Regions from separate parts of the Umezawaea sp. genome, predicted to be linked through region 1. Evidence: riboswitches for the same ligand, from Rfam matches in the RefSeq annotation. Region 1 holds a riboswitch; each other region holds the start of a gene.

Region 1 (3,267 bases):
CGGGATGCAGAACGTCTTGTGCAGGTTGAGGTGCGAGACGTCCGAGCCGAACTTGCCGTACTGGGCGAGGCCGATGAGGGCGTTGAGGTTCGCGCCGTCGACGTACACCTGGCCGCCCGCGTCGTGCACGAGGGCGCAGACCTCGCGGACGGTGTCCTCGTAGACGCCGTGCGTGGACGGGTAGGTGATCATGATCGCGGCGAGGTCGTCGCGGTGCTCGTCGACGGTCTGGCGCAGGTGGCCGAGGTCGATGTTGCCCTTGTCGTCGCACTTCACCACGACCACGCGCATCCCGGCCATGACGGCGCTGGCGGCGTTGGTGCCGTGGGCGCTGGACGGGATGAGGCAGACGTCGCGGGCCGCTTCGCCGCGCCCGCGGTGGTAGGCGCGGATCGCGAGGAGTCCGGCGAACTCGCCCTGGCTGCCCGCGTTCGGCTGGATGCTGACCGCGTCGTAGCCGGTGACCTCCGCGAGCCAGTCCTCCAGGTCCTTGACCAGTGCCAGCAGGCCTTCGGCGTCCTCGGCCGGGGCGAACGGGTGCAGGTCGGCGAACTCGGGCCAGGTGATGGGCTCCATCTCGGCCGTGGCGTTCAGCTTCATCGTGCAGGAGCCGAGCGGGATCATGCTGCGGTCGAGCGCGACGTCCTTGTCGGACAGCGCGCGCAGGTAGCGCAGCAGCGCCGTCTCCGAGCGGTGCAGGTGGAACACCGGGTGCGTCATGAACTCCGAGGTGCGGCGCAGCTCGGCGGGGATGCCGTCGGCGGTGTCGGCGTCGAGCGCGTCCACGTCCGGCACCTGCACGCCGAAGGCCTGCCACACGTCGACCAGGTTCGCGCGGGTGGTGGTCTCGTCGCACGCGATGGCGACGGTCGAGTCGTCGACCAGTCGGAGGTTGATGCCGAGCGCTCGCGCGGCGTCGACGACCGCTGCCGCGCGCTCGGGCACGTGCGCCTGCACCGTGTCGAAGAACTCGCCGTGCAGGACGTCCACGCCGCCCTCGACCAGGCCGGCGGCCAGCACCGTGGCCATCCGGTGGGCGCGCGTGCCGATGGCCCGCAGGCCGTCGGGGCCGTGGTAGACGCCGTACATCGAGGCGATGACGGCGAGGAGCACCTGCGCGGTGCAGATGTTGGAGGTCGCCTTCTCGCGGCGGATGTGCTGCTCGCGCGTCTGGAGGGCCAGCCGGTAGGCGCGGTTGCCGTCGGCGTCCTCGGACACCCCGACGAGCCTGCCGGGGAGCTGCCGCTCCAGGCCGGTGCGCACGGCCATGTAGCCGGCGTGCGGTCCGCCGAACCCGATCGGCACGCCGAAGCGCTGGGTCGTGCCGACGACGACGTCCGCGCCGATCTCGCCGGGCGGGCGCAGCAGCGTCAGCGCGAGCAGGTCGGCGACGACGACCGCGTTCGCGCCCGCCTTGTGCACCTCGGCGATCACCGACTCGTGGTCGCGGACCACGCCGGACGCACCGGGGTAGGACAGCAGCACGCCGAAGAAGTCTCCGCCCAGGCCGAGTCCTTCGATGCCCTGCGACAGGTCCGCGACGACGATCTCGATGCCCAGCGGCTCGGCCCTGGTCTCGATCACGGCCAGCGTCTGCGGCAGCGTGTCGGCGTCGACCACGAACTTCGTCGACTTCGACTTGCCTGCGCGGCGCACGAGCGTCATCGCCTCGGCGGCGGCGGTGGCCTCGTCCAGCATCGACGCGTTCGACAGCGGCAGCGCCGTCAGGTCGCCCACCATCGTCTGGAAGTTCAGCAGCGCTTCGAGCCGCCCCTGCGAGATCTCCGGCTGGTACGGCGTGTAGGCCGTGTACCAGGCCGGGCTCTCCAGCACGTTGCGGCGGATGACCGGCGGCGTGATCGTCCCGTAGTAGCCGAGGCCGATCATCTGCGTCATCGGCCGGTTGCGCCCGGCCAGCTCGCGCAGCTCGGCCAGCGCCTCGGTCTCGGTGGCGGGCGCGGGCAGGTCGAGCACCAGGTCGCCCTCGCGGATCGACGGCGGGATCGCCCGCTGCGCCAACTCCTCCAGCGAGCCGACACCGATGACATCGAGGATCCGGGCCAGCTCGGCGGGCCGGGGGCCCACGTGGCGGTCGGCGAACGGGGTGCCGTGCTCGAGAGCGGCGAGAGGAATGCGGTCCTGCGTCATGGAAGGCGCCTCCGGCGAGGGTTGGGCTACGGACACACTTCTGCCGTCTGCCCTCCCCCTCTGTCTCCAACCCGCTCGGCGGGCGCCTGAGAGCTTCACCCGGCCGAAACCGGGCTTTCACCGTCGGCGGGACCGAAAAACCGGCCCACTTTCCAGAGGCGTCTATCCCGTGCGGTCCTTGCGCCTGAGAGGTTCCGGGGAGGATTTGCTCCTTCGGCGCCGAACCTCGCCGGGTCCGGACTCTCCCGCACGGGGTCATGCGACTACCGGCCGATCGTACCGCCTGGCACCGCACGGGTAGCGCGGGCGCGACGCGGATCACCGCACGTCACACCCGGACGCGGCGGGACGAGGGGGTGGGCGGGGCGTTGGACGGGGCTCGGCGGCGGCCACCGCGGACGGGCTCACCGGCCGAGGGGCCACCGCGCCCCGGCCTCACCGGCGAGTGCGATGGTCCCCGTGAGCGGGTCCACCGGGCGAGGAGCCGTCGACTCAACCCGACCACGCGGGGCCACAAGAAGCCGTCGGGCTCGACCGCGCGGGGCGACAAGAAGCCCCCGGACTCGACCGGCCCGTACTGGGCCACAAGAAGGCGTCGGGCTCGACCGCGCGAGGTGACGAGGAGCGGCGACGACACTGCTTCCACGAAGCGGAAGGACTCCGGTGCGTCAGCGGACGCGCGACACCGGAGTGGTCGTTCGATTCGTGACGAAACCATCCGCGGTCGACCCGGTCCGGATCGACCGTTCCCCCTGGGACGAGCGGGCCGCGGCGGTGTGGGGAGCCACGGCCGCGGTCGTGAAGACCAGCGGCGTTCGGGCGCTTCCGACACCACCGCGGTCCGACGGGTTCCGGACAGCTAGCCGATGGCCCGGTTGCGCCTGCGCTGGGACAGTTCGTCGTTGCCGACGGCGTCGACCTCCACGCCGTCCGCGCGTTCCGCGGGGAACTCGTGGATGGTGCCGCTGATCTCCCGCATGGCGCCGCTCACCGCGATGCCGAACACGCCCTGACCGCCCTGGAGGAGGTCGACGACCTCCTCGGGGGACGTGCACTCGTAGACCGTCGTGCCGTCGCTGAACAACGTGATCCTGGCCAGGTCCTGCACGCCGCGCTTGC
Region 2 (3,267 bases), on a different contig from region 1:
CCCCGCGTACGTGGCGGCGATGCGGAGGAGGGCACCCGAGGTGCCCGAGGTCCTCCTGGAGGCGGCGGCGAGCTACTGGCAGCTCGTGGGCGACCTCGCCGAGGCGGAGCAGTGGTGGGACGCGGGCATCAGCCCGTTGGACCAGCGCGCTCTGGACTACCGGGTGGCCGGGCTCCTGCCCGCGGACCTGGGTCGTCGACTCGGCCCGATGACGGTGCTCCAGCACCTGCGTCGGGGTAGTGCGGCAGCGTGGTGCGTCGCCAGGTTGCAGCGGCAACGCCGGGACGGCGTGGCCTAGGACGGTCGGCGGTCCGGATACGGGAGTGGGCTCCGAGCGGAGCCCCAACCCTTGGGTCACCCGGCCCTGGACCTCCAGCCGCAGTACCGCCGGTGCTAGTTTGGAGAGGTGACCGGCGGTCCTCTCATCACCCCCCAGCGCCTGGGCATCGCTCTGGTGTGCGCGGTCGCGCTGGTGGGCTGTTGCGGTCTCGCGTGGTGGCAGTGGACGAGGTTCGAATCCGCCAGCGGGACCTTCCAGAACCTCGGCTACGTGTTGCAGTGGCCGCTGTTCGGACTCTTCCCGGCCTTCATGGTCTGGCGCATCCGCAAGCTCGACGCGCAGCGCAAAGCCGAGCCGCCCGTGGTCGCACCCGCGCCTGTCGTTACCGTTGACGCCGTCAGGGCTCCCGTCGTGGACACCGACGACGAGCTGGCGGTCTACAACCGCTACCTCGCCGAGCTGAACGCGCGGGACCAGCGGTAAGCGGAACGAAGGCGGTCGGACGGGCGATGAGCGGTGCGTTGAACCGGTTCAGGTTCATGGCCTACGTGGTCGGTGTGGGCCTGTTGCTGCTGGTCGTGGCCATGCTCTTCAAGTACGTGGGCGACTCGACCGGCATGATCAAGCTCGTCGGTCCGGTCCACGGCTTCCTCTACGCCATCTACCTGGTGATCGCCGTCGACCTCGGGCTCAAGGCCCGCTGGTCCATCAAGGGCACGATCCTGGTCCTGCTCGCGGGCACGATCCCGTTCCTGTCGTTCTACGCGGAGCGCAAGGTGGTCGAGCGCGTCCGGGAGGGCGTCCCCCTGTGAGGCGACCCCTGTTGACCTGCGGCACGGCCTGCGAATAGCGTCTGGCGGTATCAACTGAACACGGCCGTCGATGGCGCGCGGAAGAGTCCCCGCGAGGGGCGCCGAAGGAGCAACTCCTCCCCGGAATCTCTCAGGCACCGGTACCGCGCGACGCAGGCAACTCTGAAAAGCAGGCGCACCCGTGCGCCTCGCCCACGGTGCAAGTCGCGCTCGCGCGTCGAAGCTCTCAGGCTCATGACAGAGGGGGAGGCTCGCTCACAGGAGGAGTCTCGCCGATGACCGTGTCCCCACTGCCCGCCGCCGGTCGACCGGTCGCCCCCGCGGCGCGGTCGGCCGTTGAGCATGCCCACCAGGGAGGATCCACCCAGATGGAAAGCCGTCGGACGCCGCTGCACGCCGAGCACGAGGCGCTGGGCGCCATGTTCACCGACTTCGCGGGCTGGCGGATGCCCCTGCGCTACGACAGCGAGCTGGCCGAGCACCACGCGGTCCGCCGGACGGCGGGGCTGTTCGACCTCACGCACATGGGCGAGATCGTGCTGGAGGGCCCGGAGGCGGGCGCCGCGCTCGACCACGCGCTGGTCGGCCACTGCTCCGCGATCGGCGTCGGCCGCGCCCGCTACACCATGATCACCCAGGCCGACGGCGGTGTGCTGGACGACCTGATCGTGTACCGGCTGGGCGACACCGAGTACCTCGTCGTCGCGAACGCCTCCAACGCCGCGCTGGTGTTCGGCGAACTGGTCGAGCGCGCGAAGGGCTTCGACACCGCCGTGGTCGACCGGTCGACGGACTACGCGCTGCTCGCCGTGCAGGGGCCGAACTCCACCGCGATCCTGGCGGGCCTCACGCCGACCGACCTGGCGACGGTGAAGTACTACGCCTCCTACCCGACCGAGGTCGCGGGCACCCCGGTGCTGCTGGCCAGGACGGGCTACACGGGCGAGGACGGCTTCGAGCTGTTCACGGCACCGGCCGACGCGCCCGCCGTGTGGGCGGCGCTCCTGGAGGCGGGCGAGGAGCACGGCCTGAAGCCCGCGGGCCTCGGCTGCCGCGACACGCTGCGCCTGGAGGCCGGGATGCCCTTGTACGGCAACGAACTGAGCACCTCCCGCACCCCGTACCACGCGAACCTCGGCCGGGTCGTGAAGCTCGACAAGCCCGGCGACTTCGTCGGGCGCGACGCGCTGGCGAAGGTCGCGGAGTCCGGTGTGGACACCACGCTCGTCGGTCTCAAGACCGAGGGACGCCGGGCGCCGAGGCACGGGTACACCGTGCTGGACGCCGACGGCGCCGCGGTCGGCGAGATCACCAGCGGGGCCCTCTCCCCGACGCTCGGGTACTCGGTGGCGATGGCCTACGTGGCCAAGGGCAGCGCCGAGCCCGGCACCAAGCTGGCGGTGGACGTCCGGGGCAGGCAGGAGCCCGTCGAGGTCGTCGCACTGCCGTTCTACAAGCGCGCCAACTGATCCGTCCCAAGGGAGACCACATGTCGGACCACTTCAACACCTCCCTCGCGGAGTTCGACCCGGAGGTGGCGGAAGCCGTCGCCGCCGAGCTCGCCCGCCAGCAGAACACGCTGGAGATGATCGCGTCGGAGAACTTCACCCCGGTGTCGGTCCTCGAAGCGCAGGGATCGGTGCTCACCAACAAGTACGCCGAGGGCTACCCCGGCCGCCGCTACTACGGCGGCTGCGAGAACGTCGACGTCGTCGAGCGGCTCGCCATCGCGCGGATCAAGGAGCTGTTCGGCGCGGGCTTCGCCAACGTGCAGCCGCACTCCGGCGCGCAGGCGAACGCCGCCGCGATGTTCGCGCTGCTGAACACCGGCGACACGATCCTCGGCCTCGACCTGGCCCACGGCGGTCACCTGACGCACGGCATGCGGATCAACTTCTCCGGCAAGCTGTACAACGTGGTGCCCTACCACGTGTCCGATTCGGACGGTCTGGTCGACATGGCCGAGGTCGAGCGCCTCGCCCAGGAGCACCAGCCGAAGCTGATCGTCGCGGGCTGGTCGGCCTACCCCCGCCAGCTGGACTTCGCGGAGTTCCGCCGGATCGCGGACTCCGTGGGCGCGTTCCTGATGGTGGACATGGCCCACTTCGCCGGTCTCGTCGCCGCGGGTCTGCACCCGAGCCCCGTGCCGCACGCGCACGTGACCACGACCACCAC
Region 3 (3,267 bases), on a different contig from region 1:
CGGGCTCTCGCAGGTCGAGTCGAGCCGCGCGGCCAGCACCCTGATGAGCTTCGTGACCGGCTTCGCGTCCTCCGAGGTGCGGTGGGCCGAGCAGTCGTCCCCCGCCGGGCAGCCCGACCCGGCGTGGATCGCGGTGCTGGTCGAGCGGTACCGCGAGCGCTTCCCGCTGTTCACGAGCCAGTTCGTCCTGACGGAGCTGTGGGAGGCCGACGCGCAGTTCGACCACGGCCTCGACTGCGTGCTCGCGGGTCTGGAAACGCGAACCGGGCAGCCGCACAGGTAGCTGCCCGGCCCGTCCCGCAGTGGTCAGACGACCTGGTCGAGGGGGGTGTGCGGGAGCGCGAGCGCCTCCGCCACCGGGAGGTTGACGAGCTGGCCGGCGTGCACGTTCAGGCCCGGCGCGAGGGAGGCGTCGGCGCGCAGCGCGGGCTGCCAGCCCTTGTCGGCCAGCGCGACCGCGTACGGCAGCGTCACGTTCGTGAGCGCGTAGGTCGAGGTGCGCGGCACGGCGCCGGGCATGTTCGCGACGCAGTAGAAGACGGACTCGTGGACCTGGAAGGTCGGGTCCGCGTGGGTCGTGGGGCGCGAGTCGGCGAAGCAGCCGCCCTGGTCGATCGCGATGTCGACGAGCACCGAACCGGGCTTCATCCGCGCGACCAGGTCGTTGCTGACCAGCTTCGGTGCCTTGGCGCCGGGCACGAGCACCGCGCCGATGACCATGTCGGCCTCGCGCACGGCCTGCTCGACCGCGTAGGCGTTGGAGGCGATCGTGCGGAGCTTGCCGCCGAACTGGGCGTCGACCTGCCGCAGGCGGTCCACGTTCGTGTCGAGGATCTGCACGTCGGCGCCCATGCCGACGGCGATCGTCGCGGCGTTCACCCCCGCCACGCCGCCGCCGATGACGACGACCCGCGCGGGGGCCACACCGGGCACGCCGCCGGGCAGCACGCCCCGGCCGCCGGAGGGCTTCATCAGCGCGAACGCGCCGACCTGCGGGGCGAGGCGGCCCGCGACCTCGGACATCGGGGCCAGCAGCGGCAGGGCGCCGTTCGCGGTCTGCACCGTCTCGTACGCGATGGCCGTCGTGCCGGACGCGATCAGCGCCTCGGTCAGCGGCAGGTCGGCGGCCAGGTGCAGGTAGGTGAACAGCACCTGCCCGGCGCGCAGCCGGTGGTACTCCGCCGCGACGGGCTCCTTGACCTTGAGCACCAGCTCACCCTCGGCCCACACCTCGTCCGCCGAGGCCAGCACCTTCGCGCCCGCCGCCTCGTACTCGGCGTCGGTGATGGCGGAACCCAGACCCGCGCCCGCCTCGACGAACACGTCGTGGCCGCGGCTGGTCAGCTCGTGGGCACCGGCGGGGGTCAGCGCGACGCGGTACTCGTGGTTCTTGACCTCGCGGGGAACGGCGATCCGCACGGTGACTCCTTCGACCTCGGAGAGCGGGAGCTGGGCTGCTGGTTCAAAGGTCCGGCATGCCCAGCACGCTGTCATCGTGTTCGCGGCACTACCGCGTAGGGGTCGGTTTGTGCGCGTGGCACAACGAGATCGGGTTTCGCCGTCCGTGCGCGCGTTGACACCCGATCTGCGGCCACATAGCTTTCAGCACGTTCGCCAACTGAAGAACGGCCGGGGCGCCCTCGCGGCGCCGCAACCCGAGCGGGAGAGTCCCCGGCAGTCGCCGGGGCGCCGAAGGAGCAAGTACCCCGCACACTCTCAGGCAACGAGAACCGCTCGGGCGAGGCGACTCTGGAAAGCGCGCTCCGGGCGCGCACCCACGGTGCAAGCCGCGTTCGCGCGGTGAAGCTCTCAGGTCCCATGACAGAGGGGGAGTCGGACCGACCCCAAGGTCGGCGCGGTTGTCGCGCGCCTGCCCCGAGCCCCGTGGAGTGCCGCTGTGGACCACCCCGAACACCTGCTCTACACCCCCGAACACGAATGGGTCGACTGGACGCCCGGCACGCAGGAGCCGGTCACGGTCGGCATCACGTCCTACGCCGCCGAGTCGCTGGGCGACCTGGTCTTCGTGCAGCTGCCCGAGGTCGGCGAGCGCGTCACGTCCGGCGACGTGTGCGGCGAGCTGGAGTCGACAAAGTCGGTCAGCGACCTGTACGCGCCGGTCAGCGGTGAGGTCGTGGAGGTCAACGGGGGCGTCGTCGACGACCCGGCGCTGATCAACTCCGACCCGTACGCGGCCGGGTGGCTGTTCAAGGTCCGGGTCGAGAACGCCGAGGGTCTCCTCACCGCCGCGAAGTACGTGGAACTGACGGGCAGCTGATGGCGATCAGCGTCTTCGACCTGTTCTCCGTCGGCATCGGACCCTCCAGCTCGCACACCGTCGGCCCGATGCGCGCCGCGTCGATGTTCGTCGACCGGCTGCGCTCGCGCGGCCTGCTGGACGGCGCGACGCGCGTGCACGCGGAGCTGTTCGGCTCGCTCGGCGCGACCGGCCACGGTCACGGCAGCCCCAAGGCGGTGCTGCTGGGCCTGGAGGGGTGCAGGCCCGAGGAGGTCGACCCGGCGGCGGCCGACGAGCGGTTCGAGGAGATCAAGCGGACCGGGCGGCTGAGGCTGGGCGGCGCGCACGAGATCGCCTTCGTCCACGACAAGCACCTCGTCATGCACCGCCGCAAGTCGCTTCCCGTGCACCCCAACGGGATGCGCTTCGAGGCGTTCTCGGACGACGGGTCCCTCGACCACGCCGTGTACTACTCGGTCGGCGGCGGGTTCGTCGTGGACGAGCACGCCAGCGGCGCGGACAAGATCAAGGCCGACGACACCCCGTTGGCCCACCCGTTCCTCACCGGCGACCAGTTGTTGGCCCGCACCAGGGAAACCGGGCTGTCCATCAGCTCGGTGATGCTGGAGAACGAGCAGTCGTGGCGCGGCGAGGGCGAGATCCGCTCCGGGCTCCTGCGGATCTGGCACGTCATGCAGGAGTGCGTCGAACGCGGCTGCACCGAGCACGGCATCCTGCCCGGCGGCCTGAAGGTGCGCCGCCGCGCCGCCGAGATGCGCAAGGCGTTGGCGGGCGAGCACTTCGCCACCGACCCGCTGCGCGTCATGGACTGGGTGACGCTGTTCGCGCTGGCCGTCAACGAGGAGAACGCCGCGGGCGGGCGCGTGGTCACCGCGCCCACCAACGGCGCGGCGGGCATCGTTCCCGCCGTCCTGCACTACTACACCCGTTTCGTGCCGGGCGCTTCCGATGACGGCGTGGTCCGCTTCCTGCTCACCGCGGGCGCGGTCGGCGTGCTGTTCAAGGAG

The links. Region 1 has a riboswitch for glycine ahead of gcvP (aminomethyl-transferring glycine dehydrogenase). Riboswitches for the same ligand answer to the same signal wherever they lie in the genome.
Region 2: it holds a riboswitch for glycine, as region 1 does, so the genes downstream of both, gcvT (glycine cleavage system aminomethyltransferase GcvT) here and gcvP (aminomethyl-transferring glycine dehydrogenase) in region 1, are expected to answer to the same signal.
Region 3: it holds a riboswitch for glycine, as region 1 does, so the genes downstream of both, gcvH (glycine cleavage system protein GcvH) here and gcvP (aminomethyl-transferring glycine dehydrogenase) in region 1, are expected to answer to the same signal.

The regions. Positions count from the first base shown of each region.
Region 1 is NZ_DBNGPQ010000103.1:93,051-96,317, reverse strand. Features, by position in the region: gene gcvP (aminomethyl-transferring glycine dehydrogenase) at 1-2,148, opposite strand, end outside; glycine riboswitch at 2,311-2,406, opposite strand; gene AC156L_RS24335 (MerR family transcriptional regulator) at 3,008-3,267, opposite strand, start outside.
Region 2 is NZ_DBNGPQ010000092.1:34,037-37,303, forward strand. Features, by position in the region: gene AC156L_RS20620 (helix-turn-helix transcriptional regulator) at 1-298, shown strand, start outside; gene AC156L_RS20625 (hypothetical protein) at 407-763, shown strand; gene AC156L_RS20630 (DUF3817 domain-containing protein) at 790-1,092, shown strand; glycine riboswitch at 1,161-1,248, shown strand; glycine riboswitch at 1,249-1,343, shown strand; gene gcvT (glycine cleavage system aminomethyltransferase GcvT) at 1,461-2,561, shown strand; gene glyA (serine hydroxymethyltransferase) at 2,582-3,267, shown strand, end outside.
Region 3 is NZ_DBNGPQ010000083.1:40,020-43,286, forward strand. Features, by position in the region: gene AC156L_RS18850 (TetR/AcrR family transcriptional regulator) at 1-283, shown strand, start outside; gene ald (alanine dehydrogenase) at 307-1,419, opposite strand; glycine riboswitch at 1,651-1,743, shown strand; gene gcvH (glycine cleavage system protein GcvH) at 1,898-2,278, shown strand; gene AC156L_RS18865 (L-serine ammonia-lyase) at 2,278-3,267, shown strand, end outside.